2 regions of the Isachenkonia alkalipeptolytica genome follow, and region 1 is predicted to be linked to the other one. Evidence: riboswitches for the same ligand, from Rfam matches in the RefSeq annotation. Region 1 holds a riboswitch; the other holds the start of a gene.
The links. Region 1 has a riboswitch for cyclic di-GMP ahead of ISALK_RS10240 (MucBP domain-containing protein). Riboswitches for the same ligand answer to the same signal wherever they lie in the genome.

Region 1 (7,393 bases):
GGGACGGAGGTATTCGGTTCATATTTTGAACCGAATACCTCCGTCCCCTTTGTGCTATACTATGAGGCTAAGAAACGCTTTAATGCAACTCCTAGGCCGGATATCATAAGCCCGAATACCATAAATACTGCGACGTGATACTGGCCGGTTCTTGGTAACTGATCAATACCAAGGGGCGGTTCTTCATCGAGAATTGGAGTTTCATCGGCGGGAGGTTCTTCGTCAACCGGCGCCTCCGGTGGATCCAAATCATCGATCCGTTCTACTATTTTCGTATATTGATAGACCACATGCTGGTCTTCCGCTGAAACGGTACCTGATGCAGGGGCTCCTTCGGGATCCACTCGTTCGAAACGGAAACCTTCAAAGGCCAGTTCTGTGGTTTCGTAAGGAGTTCCCACTTCCACGTTTTCCGCTACAAAGGCTTTTTCCTGAAGAATGCTTACGATTTCCCATTCTTCGTTAACTTCCACGTATTCCACGGTTACGGAACCCAGTTCGGGAGGCGTAACGTCATCGATTCTAATATACTGATAAACTACGTGTTGATCCTCTGCAGTAACGGTACCTGATGCAGGGGCTCCTTCGGGATCCACTTGTACGAATTCGAAACCTTCAAAGGAGAGCTCTAAGGTGTCGTAGGGGGTGCCCACTTCCGCATTTTCCACGACGAATTCTTTTTCCTGAAGAATGCTTACGATTTCCCCGTCATCGTCGATTTCCACGTATTCCACGGTTACGGAGCCGGTTTCCGGTGGTTCATCATCAATGCGAGTATACTGAAACACCACGTGTTTCGTAGCTACGGTTACATTTCCACTGGCTGCGGCTCCATTGGGATCCACCCGTACAAATTGGAATCCGGGGAAATCCAATGATTCTGTGCTGTAGGAGGTACCTACAACAGCGTTGGTTACCACATTGCTTCGAGGTTGTAAGATGCTGATGACATTAAAATCACCATCCACTTCCACATGTTCTACGGTTACTGAGCCTCGTAAGACAGGAGGTGGTGGGGGAGCATCGAAGGTATTGGTGATGGTAATCTCTTTGTAGCCATCCTCGGGGATTCGAATAACAACCCCTTCTAATTCATCGGGAAGGGAAATCTCCTCGATGTCACCGCTATAGCTGACGTTGTCCGCTCCACGGGTGTTGCTTTCCCAAAGTCGGTATAATCCGGGTTCTAAGTCGATGGTGTTAGGGGCATCTACTTCAATGGCTTCAACAATGGGGAAGGAGTCGTCCGGTTCTGTGAAATCTAATGCTTTGCCGTTTCTTTCCCACATCTCAAAGGGCTCGATACTCACTTCAAAATCTCCATCCTCGGTGGGCGTTCCCTCAACCACCTTGGTTACTGTTACCCCTCGCTCCGGAACCACCGGTTCATCAAAGATGTTGGTGATGGTAAGCTCGGTTACCATATTTTCCTTGATTTCCACCACAACGTAATCGGGGCCGTCATTATTTTCAGGGACGGGCTTGGAGTATTCAACGCGGTCCGCTCCTTGAGTATCACTTTCCCAAACACGATACGTACCCTGCGCTAATATAATATCCGGATTCGTATCTCCATTGGTATTTTTCACAATGGGGACAAACATAGGACCGTTGTTTGAAGTCGTCTTCATATTTTCAGATCCATTACCGGATTCATAGGCCTCGATAGCTATCTCGTAGCCTTCCGAAGGTCCTTCACCTTCAACACGCTTGATAACTCTCAAGATGCCCTCAGGATCCTCCGGATCCGTGGGAGTCTTCCCTAGAAACAATACATGGGAGATGCCAAAGGGAATCGGTTCGCCTGGATCAAAAGCTACGAATGCCTCGGAAGGAATATCTTTGTACTCTACAGTAGCATGGAGGTTGCGGTTAAAGGCCTGACCTTGATTATCAATATATTTTCCAATTATAGGATCGTTTACAGGGTCATCAATTAGCATACCTTGGCTGGTGAAAATCCCGCCGCCTGCTTGTTCGGAAGCGGCTTTAATATAATAGGCTTCAATTTCTATTTCAAACTTATCTTCCAACCATGGGATCAGAGCTTGGGGTTGATTGGAATCCTTAATCTCATTATTGCCTTCGGGATAATTATCAACTTTTATTGCTTTAATTTCCTGGTCTCCATTGCCATTGGATACTGCAAAAGCACTGAACAGGCTAAAGGAGAATGCCATCAAAAACACCAGGGTCAATGCTATGAATCTACTTTTAGTAAGTTTCATTATTTTTCACCCCTTTCAGAGGAACCAATGGATAAAACCCAACCTTTCTTAAATGATCTTAGCCTTTTGTAAGATTATGTTTGTTTGTATTATAACATCCCTCCCTTAAGGGTCCTGTTGGAAACTTCCCATTGAATAGTTAAATCAGGACCTAAAAAAGACCGCCAGGAATAACCTTGGCAGTCGGACGATCCTAGTGTAACGAAAAGAGGGTTACACCGTAGACTCTTGACTTTGCGTCTTCATCTTTCGATGAGTTTGCCTTTATCAAAAATATAATAAATGATAAAAAGGAAACTATTTGTGACCGTGTTTATGTAATAGATATATATCCTAAACCGGATGATTTAAACAGAAATTGATAAAAATTGTCAAAGAAAATTAGCACAAAGGGGACGGAGCATTCCCGTAATCGTCTTAAATAGGATTTGAAAAAAGAATGACCTCGCGATAGAATTAGATAAGTGTTCCCGAGAAGGACAAATCTAAAACTATTGGAGGTCATTCTTAATGTATTGTACACAAAATGAGAAAATTAATCAAGTTACAGAAAACACGTTGGTCGTAGGGATTGATGTTGGAAGTAAGACGCATTATGCCCGTGCCTTCAACTGGCGAGGCATTGAACTTACCAAATATCTACGCTTTGATAATACCGCGGAAGGCTTTAAAGTATTGGATCGGTGGATTGCAGAGTTACAGAAAAAACATCACTTATCTGAGTTCTTGCTCGGCGCTGAACCTACCGGACATTACTGGTACGCCTTGGCGGATCATTTAAAAGCTAAAAAGAGCCCCTTGGTTTTAGTGAACTCTACCCATGTAAAGCAGAGTAAAGCCTTGGATGATAATAATCCATCCAAAAGTGATAAAAAAGACCCGAAAGTCATCGCAAAACTAGTAATTGATGGGCGGTACAGCTATCCCCATATCCCGGAAGGAGTCTACGCCGAGCTGCGGATTGCCAACAACAATCATGTTCGCTTAAAAAGGGATATAAGCCGGATGAAAAACAAAGTGCAGCGCTGGCTAAAGATCTACTTTCCGGAGTATAAAGAGGTATTTAAAGATCCTTTTGGTGAAGCCAGTATCGAAGTACTCTCCCGGTTGGCACTGCCTTCACAGATCAAGAAAATGGACGCCCGGTCCATCAATCAAATCTTTCGAGATGTGAAGATACGAGCGGTAGGAGTTAAGCGTGCCCAGCGCCTAATTGAGGCCGCTAAAGGAAGTATCGGCCGTAAAACGGAACCGGTGGCAGCAAGCATGGAAATCGAGATGCTGATCGATGAATATCGTATGAAAGAAAAGCAAATAGAGAAGATTGAACAACTGATGGAAAGCCTTTGTGAGAGCATTCCATCGGCAGAGACGTTATCTCCGATCAAAGGGATTGGACCGATTACCGTCGCCGGCTTCCTGGCAGAAGTCGGAGATATTCGACGGTTCCAATCACCGAAACAGATTCAAAAGTATGCAGGTTTTGGGATCAAAGAATCCAGTTCCGGGGATCATCAAGGAAAAACGGAAATTAATCGTCGTGGAAGAAAACTTCTTCGAACCACCCTGTTCCAGGCGGTACTTTCCCTTGTTTCCAACAATGAAGCTTTTCAAGCCCTGCATCAATACAATATCAAAGAAAAACCGAACCCGATGAAGAAGAAACAGTCGATTGTGGCCCTTTGTTGTAAACTTATTCGTGTATTTTATGCGATACTGACCAAAGATATTGCTTTTGACGGGGAGAAAATGCTGGAGGATATTCAAAGACCATCTCCTCCACTCGCCGCATAATAAAGGTTTCCCCAATAAAAGTAGCCGATTAGGATCTCTTACCAATAGATGATTGAAACAGAAAGTATTAGGATTAATTGACAGGATAACCGTTTGAAAATGAATATGTAGCGCTAGGCTGCGTCTTGGAGAACCTAGCAATCGGAAGTACCAAAAGAGTTATCAAAACAGGCAGGTAGTCCATCGTACACCATTAGAGCAATGACTCGGTAACGGAGCAGGAGGACGCCCACTTTATGGATAGGCAGAACGAGGGAATTTAGGACGTCTCGACAGAGAATGATCCGGTTAGACATGGGAGGTTTGCTTCCATAAGTGAATGTGGGTTTATACCGCCAAATAAGTAGGTAAGGACGCTTATTTGTGGTGCAAAAAAACCCATGATGTAGTTCCCTTCTCACTGAAATGACTGTTATTCATAAAGTCGCCTGTTTGATATATATGAAAATCTAAGCTATTGCGAGGAAAACGAAGCATATTTAAGATTATATAGGGAGGTATTCGGGCTATAATATGAACCGAATACCTCCGTCCCCTTTGTGCTATTGTACTAGTGTACTTAGGTTAGTCGTCGTTTTAAGAATACTCCAAAACTGGTGATCATAAGTCCCAGCACTGCGTATACTGCGTGGTGATACTGGCCGGTTCTTGGTAGTTCGTCGGTACCAAGAGGAGTTTCTTCATCCAGGATGATGTCTTCGTCCTCATCATCAGGTTCATCAACGTCATCTTCAGGTCCTTCCGGTGGATCCAGATCGTCGATATCTTCTTCGGCGATGCTGTTTTCAATGACCACGGTGATGTCTAACAGGTCTTCGGTGAAGGTGACTTCACTTTCGCTGATGGATTCGAAACCATATCCTGTTGGAAGGTTGACCTCTTCTACTTGATAGGTTCCAAGTTCCAATCCGGATATTTCAGCGGGGTCATTGACACTGAAGGTGTACTCTTCTTCTGAGCCATCTTCGGCGGTGATCCGTACGGTGAATTCCTGGTCCATGTCATCATCGGAAACCTCATCATTGGTTAAGGCTTTTTCAACGGTTAAGTTTCCGGTAGGTTCTTCCGGTATCACTGTATTGGTGATAAACAGGATAACCGATTGATTTTCCTCATCCAGGGTAACTTCATCGGAACTGATGGATTCCAATTCATAGCCTTCAGGAATGTCTACTTCTTCAATGGTGTAGGTGTCAAAGTCCAGATCCTCTACCAATAGGGGATCGTTTACTCCGAAGGTATGATCTTCATCGTAATCATCACCATTGGTAATGTTTACGGTGAACTCCTGGTCGTTTTCACTTACTTCTTCTCCGTTATCCAAAAGGATCTTTTCAATGTTGATGCTACCGGTGAGATCATCGGGATCGTCGTCCAAAATCATTTCATTGGTTACGCTGACCTCGGGGTTTAAGTTTCCTGGAGTGATTTCTACGGATTCGTCACTGATTTCTACGAATTCGAAACCTTCAGGAATGTCCACTTCTTCGATGGTATAGGTTCCAAGGTCCAAGTCATTGATGGTTAGTGGTTCTCCAACCACTAGTGTGTGGTCCTCGTCGTATTCATCATCGTCGGTAACGTTTACTGTAAAGTCCTGATCGATTTCTTCAATGACGCCATCTCCCATTACTAGGATCTTCTCAATGGTAATGCTTCCGGTTGGGTCCGGTGTGGGCGTTGGCGGTGGCGTGGTATCATCTATAAAGGTGTTGATAATGGAAATGGAGGTTGTTCCTTCGGGGTCCACCATGACCATAACCCCTTCTTCTGCCTCCGGTGGATCAAGGTCTTCGATGTCTCCGTTATAGGCCACCTCATCGGCGCCGCCGTCGTCGCTTTCCCAAATGTGATATAGTCCCGGCTCTAGGTTAAAGGTGTTGGTTCCTTCGGTGATGGTCTCTTGGATTAGCTCGGGCATTTCTGCGGCTACGAATCCTTCATCGAAGTCATCGGATGCTGGGCCTTCTAGGAAGGGGTACCACTGCATGGAGACCTCATATTCTTCCGGTCCGTCGCCGTCAACGATTTTTTCGATTTCAATTTCTCCTTCCACGATCTCTGCTGGGAAGGTATTGGTGATGATGATATCCGTTACTTCGCCGTCTTCAATGGTAAAGGCGATTTCTTCATTATCGGATGTACCATCGGAATCATTTTCATAGTAGGGGTCGGCGCCTAGGGTTTCGCTTTCCCATAGGGTGTAGCTACCTTCCGGTAACGTAAACTCGTTATCGCCTTCTTCGATTTCCTTAACCCAAGTATCATCGTTATCTTGGCTTTCGATGGTAACTTCGAAGATTTCTTCCGGTTCTATCGGGTCTATAATCGCAATCCCGGGAAGTTCCTCGGATAAGTCTTCGATGATTTTTTCGATGTTTAGGATGCCTTCAGGATCCTCCGGTTCTTCAAAAGTATTGATCACAGTCAATTCAGTAGTACTGTCATCTGAAATTACTACCTCTACGTAATCATCGTTGGTATCTTCGATGTCCCCATCATACTCTACCATATCCGCACCCTGTGCATCACTTTCCCAAACCTTATAGGTGCCCGGTGCAAGGGTTATACTAATGGTTTCATCTTCTGAGATGGGTTCTGTTTCTTCATAGTATTCAACATCGCCGGTTCCTTCGATGGTGATCTCAAAGTCATCGATATCACCGGGTTCTCCATTGACTTCCTTAGTGATTTCTAAGGTGCCTTCAGGATCCGGTTCCACCTCATCGTAGGCCAAGTGGCTTAAGTTTAGTTTGGTATTTCCCTGGTCCGGTTTTATAACGCCGGTGGCTTCCGCATCGATTAGAGTGTCATGGTCACTGGTTCCAATATAGAAGTGAACCGCTCCGCCTCCATCGCCATGCCGTTCAGCATCTGCGGTTATGGAACCGGAATTTTCGAATTCGGCATGCAACTTGATATCTGAAATATCTTCATTTTCTGATCTGGTTAAAACAAAGTGCCAAACAACCGAGATATCATCTTCATCTAATAATCCGTTGTCATCATCGGGTTTGACGCTAATATCAGTATCGTTGCTATAGGTGTTTTTGTGATCACTATTAAGACTAATGGAACTTGACGTTGTTGATTCTACGTTGTTTTCACCGTTGTTGTCCATGGCCTCTGAATCATCGGAGGAACCTTCAGCTGCAAATGCCGGTGATAGAGAAATGGTAAATACCATTGCCACAGCCACTAAAACGGCGATACTCTTGCTTCTAAATATCTTTTTCATCATCGTCACCTCTTTCTTATATCCTATGTTATAACGAACCTTTCTACATGATATGCCTGCGAATACCCTTCCTCCATAACATCCCTCCCTGGTATGCCTTCGCTTAAAATTTTCCGATGTGAGAATAAAAAAA
Region 2 (7,393 bases), on a different contig from region 1:
TTTTTAATAAATTCTCATTTAGCAAAAACCCTGGGATTTCTCACCCTCATCAACTCTTCCACAATCAGTTGATGTCCAATGTTTGTAGGATGTGGATCCAAGTTTATAGGCCACGCTATGGAAAAATTAACCGCATCTTCATTACGTCGAAAAGCATTATATACGTTGGCTACACTGACCCGTCTTCCTTGATTTTCTCTCATGGTCTGATTCATTGGCCGAATCAACTCTTCCATTAACTGATACAACTCCGGGGATTCCATCTTACAGACCGGATTGTAGATGCTCAGGATGATGATATTGGCCTCTTCATTCAAATAATGTATTGCATTAATAATTTGAGGCCAGTGGCTTTGAAAATCTTCTACGCCCAGCCACAATGCAGCTCGAAGCTCATCGTCTGCAAGGAGCTGTTGAATAATGATATCCCATATATCTGGGCCTCCATTGACAATTTTCTCCTCCAATTCACTAATACTTTGTGCGTTGTAAGCCTTCATCATTGCTCCAATCACCGGCTGAAGGATATTGTTGCCTCCGATGCTTATGGTGATGACATCCGCCTCCTCTACAGCTTCCTGCATCCAGTCCGTATATAATAGTTCATTGAGAATCCAACTGCTTGTGACCCCATCGAAAGCCATGTTTCCACCTTCAAATCCAAACCCGCTGAGATACTCAGAATAGCCACTAAAATAGGCATCCATAGGATCGACTCCAGTGCCCCTCGCTATGGAATCTCCCAAATTCAAATATGTCCTAGCCTCCGCGTTCGGTCTCGCCGCTAAAGCATTAATCGGCAGTGCTAAAATCATTATTACTACGAGAATGAACACCATCCATTTTTTATACATAGTTTCCCTCCTTTTTTTCGCCTAGAAGACCTGTCCTTATTATTATTTTACTTTTTTCGATATCCCTTTATTCCCATCAAAAACTGACCAACTTAAGAGTCGCTTATTCAACCGGTTCACTGTCGGTTAATTGTAATAAAAAGACATCCGGTTGTCACCCTGCATAAAGCAAACCGCTCTTCTTCAAATAGTCCGCTCATCCATCGTAATGTTTTTGAAAACCAATTGACTCTGCACCATTTCGTCCCATTATTTAATTCAAGTTCATGGAAGTACTTTGAATCCCCTTCATAATAACTATTCTCTTGTTCTGTGATGGTATACTCAAGATTCAAATAAGCTCTAATATCAACTTCTGGTCTCACTACCATACCGTTGATCAACAGGCATAGAAGCAAGGCTAACGCAAAATTGAACAGCATCCACGATTCAACCATGTTCCCCACCTCTTGGTTTTTTACCCTCTTGGAAAAACCGCCATTTTCATGTTTTTTTCATTCCCCCCTTTTCTCCATCAAAAAAGCCGACCATAAATGGTCGGTTACGCTGCCGGCTCCCTTTGAGAAAAGCGTCCAGTTACTCCTCAAAGATCTATGCCCCCGTTAAGGTATCTAACTTATACCCCGTAAAACAAAAACAAAACAGTTTTTATGATAATTTTCACAATCTTCTGTTTTTTTACACTCGCTGCTTTACTATCTTCCCCGGCTTTATTCTCTTCTACTTATTTTTTTCACTGATCCTTTAATGGTTTCAAGACTCTTCTTTCCGGGTATGTAATGAGAAAATAGAAAGCAGGGATTGTTATGAATAAAGAAGAAATTTTAGAAGAGCTTCGCTCTACACTATCGGGGAAAACCTTTGATGCGCTGCTGCCGCCAATTATCTTTGCCTTGATCAATGCTTTTTTTGATTTGACCCTGGCTACGGGAGCAGCCTTTGTTATTGCCGCTTTTCTTGGGTTTTTCCGTTTTTTTAAAAAGCAGAATTGGTTTTATGCCTTAGGCGGGTTTCTTGCAGTTTCTCTTGCAGCAAGTTTTGCCTATTTTACCGGCAGTGCCGCCAATTATTTTGTCGGCTCTTTAGTCAGCAGCGCTTTTTTGTTTCTTGTTGCGTTTGTCAGCCTGGTGACCGGGAAACCCCTAGCGGCATGGCTTTCCCATCTGACCCGGGGCTGGCCCCTGGACTGGTTTTTACGAAAAGACGTGAAACCTGCATACCGGGAAGTCACCATAGTCTGGACGGTATTACTGTTTTTCCGTTTTTTTATCCGGCTGATTTTTTTCCAGCGGGGCAGCGCTACGGAGCTGGCCTTCGTTAATACGCTATCGGGCTGGCCGATGATTGTTCCGGTTTTGGTCCTTAGTTATATTTACGGTATTTGGCGACTGAAAAAGCTGAAGGGACCGGGGGTGGAAGAGTATCAGCGGGGAGATCAGCCCCCTTGGAAAGGACAAACCCGAGGATTTTAATTCCTTCGGGTTTTCTCTTGCTCTGTTCTATAGATTCGTGATTCTATAGGTTTGCGGTTCTACAGGTTCTTTTTATTTTTGCATCCTTTTTTTTGTCGTCCTACCTTACGTCTTCTTTATGGTTTTATGCCCGCAGTTGGGACAGGTGACCTTGAGCTTTCCTTTTCCCTTTGGTACCCGCATTCGTTTATTACAGGATTCACAGGGAGTTACAGTGTAGTCCAGAAGGCTTTGGATCTTTTGAATGTCCAGTCCTACAACAATTTCTTCACCAATTTTAAAGGCCGGGACCCCTTGAAGGCCTAGCTGCTGAAATTCCCGGTTGGCCTCCGGGTCTTCATTGACATCCTTAATTTCATAATGGTAACCGGACTTGGAAAGAAACTCTTTCCCTTTTATGCAGTGGGGTCAGGTTTTGGTACTGTACATAATAATTTTTTTCATGGTCTTAGCCTCCTAATTTTGTGTTTTGCTTTTCTTCAGTGATGGCAAACAGATGATCTCTATGGTAAAATAGGGATCAGTGAGGTGAAGGTTCCGATGACAAACATTGATGAAAACAAAGAGCTCCCCATCATTTTGCATGTGGATTTAGACGCTTTTTATGCTTCCGTGGAAGAGCGGGATAACCCCTCTTTAAAAGGTAAACCCCTCATCGTCGGCGGTCGCAGCCATAAAGGGGTGGTAACCACGGCAAACTACGAAGCCCGAAAATACGGGGTCCATTCGGCGATGCCCATGTTTATGGCAAGGCAAAAATGTCCCCGGGGGATTTATGTTCCCGGACGGATGGAGCGCTACCAGGAGGTTTCCCGGCAAGTCTTTCGAATCCTTCACCGCTTCAGCGACGTCCTAGAAAAGGTCTCCATTGATGAGGCCTATTTAGATATTACCCATTTAGGGGCCAAACCCCACAGGCTGGTTAAGAATCTGAAGGAAAAAGTCTATACTGAAACGGGGCTGACCCTTTCTGTGGGGATCTCCTATAATAAATTCCTGGCAAAACTGGCTTCCGACTGGCATAAACCCGCGGGGGTCAAGGAAATAACCCCGGATATGGTTCCCGGTATTTTGGTCCCCCTGCCCATAAAGAAGGTACACGGCCTTGGTCCGAAGTCCTGTGCTTTGCTGAATAATTTGGGACTATCCACCATTGGTGACCTTCTGGAGCTTTCCGAGGAGTTTCTTGTGGATCTCCTGGGCAAATCCGGCCGGGAAATCTACCAACGGATTCGGGGCATTGACCATCGTCCGGTGAATACCCGCCGGGAGAGGAAATCCTTAGGGATTGAGCGTACCTTTTCCAAGGGGACCCGAAACCGTGAGGTGCTGGAAGATTATTTGAAGAACTTCTCCCAGGAACTGTCCCGGGATTTACAAGACAAAAAACTCCATGCCCGAACCATTACCCTGAAGATCAAGGATGAAAACTTCAAAGTACAAAGTCGGGGCAAGACGCTTTTTCAGCATACCAACAAAGCCGAGGAAATCTATGAAGTAGCCAACGGTTTATTTCAGGAGCTGCCTTTAGACAAGCCCCTTCGTTTGATGGGGCTGACGGCCTCAAATCTCCTTTCCGAGGATCTGCAGCAGCTGTCGTTCTTTGATTTATAACAAGGAAAAGCTCTTTCGGGGTCAACAAGGAATAAATCCCGGGACTTTCCTTGGGAGACCCTTAGAACCAAAGCTTCCCTTCACAGGTAATGATCACCTCGGTTTCAATTGACGCCGCGGTGACTTTTTTTTCCTCCCGGTCATAAACTATCTCCACAGCGATGCTTCCCCCGGGCTGTCGAATGGTTAGGCGGATATCTTCCTCTCGTTCCGCGGCCCAAAGGAGACCCAGGGCAAGGCTTCCGGAACCGCAGGAGCGCTCTTCTCTAAGGCTCTCAACCCCGGGAACATACACCCAGGGGGATAGCTGAATGTCTTCTCCATCTACTTCGTAGCCCAGGGCGCCGTAGGCCTGATTGTTTTCTTCTTTTGCTAAGCTTTTAAGCAAGCCGGGATAATCCAGGTTCCGGCTTTGAGTATCCGATTTAAGAAAAAGATAATGGGAGATTCCCTTCATTATTACAAAGGCTCCGGAAATTTTTTCTTCTCCCACAGTTACTTCCTTGTTCGTGATCTCGTAGCCTTCCACGGGCATCTCCCCCTTTACCCGGTAGCTTAGGGGACTTACTTTTTCAACTTCACAGCTTAAGGGTTTTTCCACTCCGGAAAACTCCAGGAAAAACCTTTCTTGTTCAAGATCCTCCTTCCAGGCAAGGTAGGCCCCCAGAGCCAGCAGGCCGTTGCCACAGAACTCTCCGCCGCTCATTTCCATTCTTCCTTTGGCCTCCGATGATTGTTTTGGCGTAAGAAACCCTACCTGTTCTCCGTATAAATGGGTGTAGGCCATAGCGGTGTTGGCAATTTGGGGGTATTCCTCCCGCTTTATCCCCGGATCCGTTATAATAATCGTAGTGTTTTCTGATGGACTCAACTTTACAAAGGATGCTTTCATATATAACCCTCCAGTCAACAGTTCTTCAATTTTCTAATCCGTCTCCACTCGAATCTTGGACTTTTCATTCTGCTCCACTGCTTCTTTTATGATTTAACGCCTTTACTTTCTAAATCCCTGTGAATTTTTAGCAAACTTTGGGTATCATCATTATGAAGAAAGAAGGTTCTGCCATGGAAAAAAACGATGCTAAAATACAAGAAATTAATAAAGTCACCCTGGTGGGGATTTTTGTGAACTTCCTTTTATCCGGGATTAAAATATTTGCGGGGTTGTTTGGAAACAGCAGCGCCCTTTTTGCCGACGGGCTTCACTCCTTATCCGATTTTTCCACCGACATTGTTGCTTATCTCGGCGCACGGCTGGGAAGTAAGCCGCCCGATGATTATCATAATTACGGATACGGAAAATATGAAACCTTAGCCACCTTATTCATCGCCCTATTTTTAGGGTTTGTGGCCCTACAAATATTTATTGACAGCTTTCAAACCATTCTTTCCCTTCTTCGAGGGGATATTTTACAAACTCCCAGCTGGTGGGCTTTTTTTGCGGCCCTGGCCTCAATTCTGTTGAATGAGGGACTTTTTAGGTACGCTTTGGCAGTTGGAAAGAGAATCAACAGCAATTCTATTATCGCCAATGCCTGGCACCACCGCTCTGACGGCTGGACTTCCATTGCTGCCTTGATCGGTGTGGGGGGAGCCATTTTCCTGGGAGGGCAATGGGTCATTTTGGATCCTGTGGCGGCTATCCTAGTCAGTGTTTTAGTCCTGAAGGTGGCCATCCACATCTTTCTTCCGGCAATTCGTGAGTTGCTGGACTTTACCCTTCATCCAAAGGAACTGGAACAGATTTATTCCATCATTGAAAAATACGAAGAAATCCTGGATTATCATAAGCTTCGAAGTCGAAAAGCCGGTGGAAGAATCGTCCTGGAATTTCATATTGTCCTTAAGGGAGAGTTATCCTTGAAAAAATCCCATGACATTGCCGATGCTTTAGAAAAAGAGTTAAAGGATTTCTTCGGGGAACAGGCCATCGTCACCATCCATATTGAGCCTCCTTCATAATGGTTCCTCCGCTTAGGGGATTAGAACCTCTCCTTTCTAAAATTCCGGGAGACCCTTGCATAATAAAAAAATTCATCTGCTTATGTTTGCTTTGATTCCTTTAGGACCATAAGGGGTATTATATAAGTAGATACTCTCAGGATATGTTTTTAGTTATAATTTATCATTGTGTTTTATGTGTTGTAAAGGAGGTTTACCATGGACCACGAAAAGTTTAAAGCCCAATGGCACCACCTCAAGGATGACATCAAGGAGAAATGGACGGCCCTTACCGATGAGGATTTATTATACATCAGCGGAGAAAAAAACAAATTGATCGAGAAATTACAGGAACGGTATTCCCTTTCTCGAGAAGCGGCGGAACGGGAAATGCATCGAAAAATGTAAGTTCTAAAAAACCCCTAATGTTGGTGTTCTATAGCCGGCATCAGGGGTTCTTCTTTTATCTATTATTATCGGTTTCAGTCTTTTTTTATTGGTTTCAGCCTTTTTTTTACCGGATTCAATCTGTTCTTTACCGGTTTCATCTCTCTTTGTTATCGCCTTTTTATCGGTTTGTTTGTCTTTTTCCTCCGTACCCTTTAAAGGGCCATGCTAAAAGATGTTGCTGGCATAGGCAAACCAATTTTTGATCTGTTGGAAGGCCTCCTGCCAAATATAATCCCCCTGGCCCTGTTGCAGGTTATGGTATTCATCCAGGGAATAAGTAAAGTTTGTCATGCCTCCCAGGATAACCGCCAGGATTATGACCACCACTGCGGTTGTAACAACGGCTTTTTTTAACATCTTTTTTCTTTTCCGTTTTCTTAACAGGCTCTCCAAGTATTGAGCCCCCACTTTTTTTCCCTGCTCTTCGCATTCCTTCCCCAGGGTTTCGGAATTTTTATACTCGGCAATACTGCGAAAGAGCTGTGCCGCCTCCTGGTATTCCTCTTCCCGGCAGGCTTCCTGTTTTTTATTTAGGGCCCTTTGATAGGTCTCCTCCTGTTTTAGGCCCAGGGCCTCTTCTTCACAGGCTTGCTTTCGTTCTTTTGCATCCTGATAACCTTCGATGGATTGAAACTGGAGTCCGGCTTCCTGCAAAAGGGATGCGGCTTCCTTTTTATCCATTTCCCTTGCTTTTTCCTGTTCCTTGGCCCGTTCCATTTTTTCCGTGGCTTCCAAATACACGGTCTGCTGTTTTTGGGCTTCCCCCAGCCGCCGGGCTTCTTCAGAGCATTCTAGGGCATCCTTATAGTCCGGAATGCTTTCAAATTTCACCGCCGCCGCTTCATAGTCTTCCACGGTGAGGGCACGGTTCATTGCGGCTTTCGCTCTTTGGTAAATTTTTTCGTTTTTTTCCGCCTCAAAACCTTCCAGCACTTCCCGGTTGTATCCCAGGATTTTCTCCCGGTCTTCTCCCCGGGCAAAGCGCAGAGCCCGGTTATAATCCTTGTACTCCGTTAAGGGCCGGTCCGCCGAAGCCACCATTGCCCTTGCATCGGATACTTG

Region 2: another riboswitch for cyclic di-GMP. It lies ahead of ISALK_RS00160 (hypothetical protein); the one in region 1 lies ahead of ISALK_RS10240 (MucBP domain-containing protein).

What each region holds. Positions count from the first base shown of each region.
Region 1 covers NZ_SUMG01000013.1:3,544-10,936, reverse strand. The annotation lists gene ISALK_RS10240 (MucBP domain-containing protein) at 60-2,228, opposite strand; cyclic di-GMP riboswitch class I at 2,404-2,501, opposite strand; gene ISALK_RS10235 (IS110 family RNA-guided transposase) at 2,739-4,022, shown strand; gene ISALK_RS10230 (MSCRAMM family protein) at 4,582-7,260, opposite strand.
Region 2 covers NZ_SUMG01000001.1:31,599-38,991, reverse strand. The annotation lists gene ISALK_RS00165 (SGNH/GDSL hydrolase family protein) at 15-854, opposite strand; gene ISALK_RS00160 (hypothetical protein) at 971-1,291, opposite strand; cyclic di-GMP riboswitch class II at 1,381-1,463, opposite strand; gene ISALK_RS00155 (DUF3159 domain-containing protein) at 1,661-2,326, shown strand; gene ISALK_RS00150 (glutaredoxin family protein) at 2,432-2,725, opposite strand; gene ISALK_RS00145 (DNA polymerase IV) at 2,867-3,940, shown strand; gene ISALK_RS00140 (histidine racemase CntK family protein) at 4,002-4,832, opposite strand; gene ISALK_RS00135 (cation diffusion facilitator family transporter) at 5,006-5,902, shown strand; gene ISALK_RS00130 (CsbD family protein) at 6,101-6,289, shown strand; gene ISALK_RS00125 (hypothetical protein) at 6,497-7,393, opposite strand, start outside.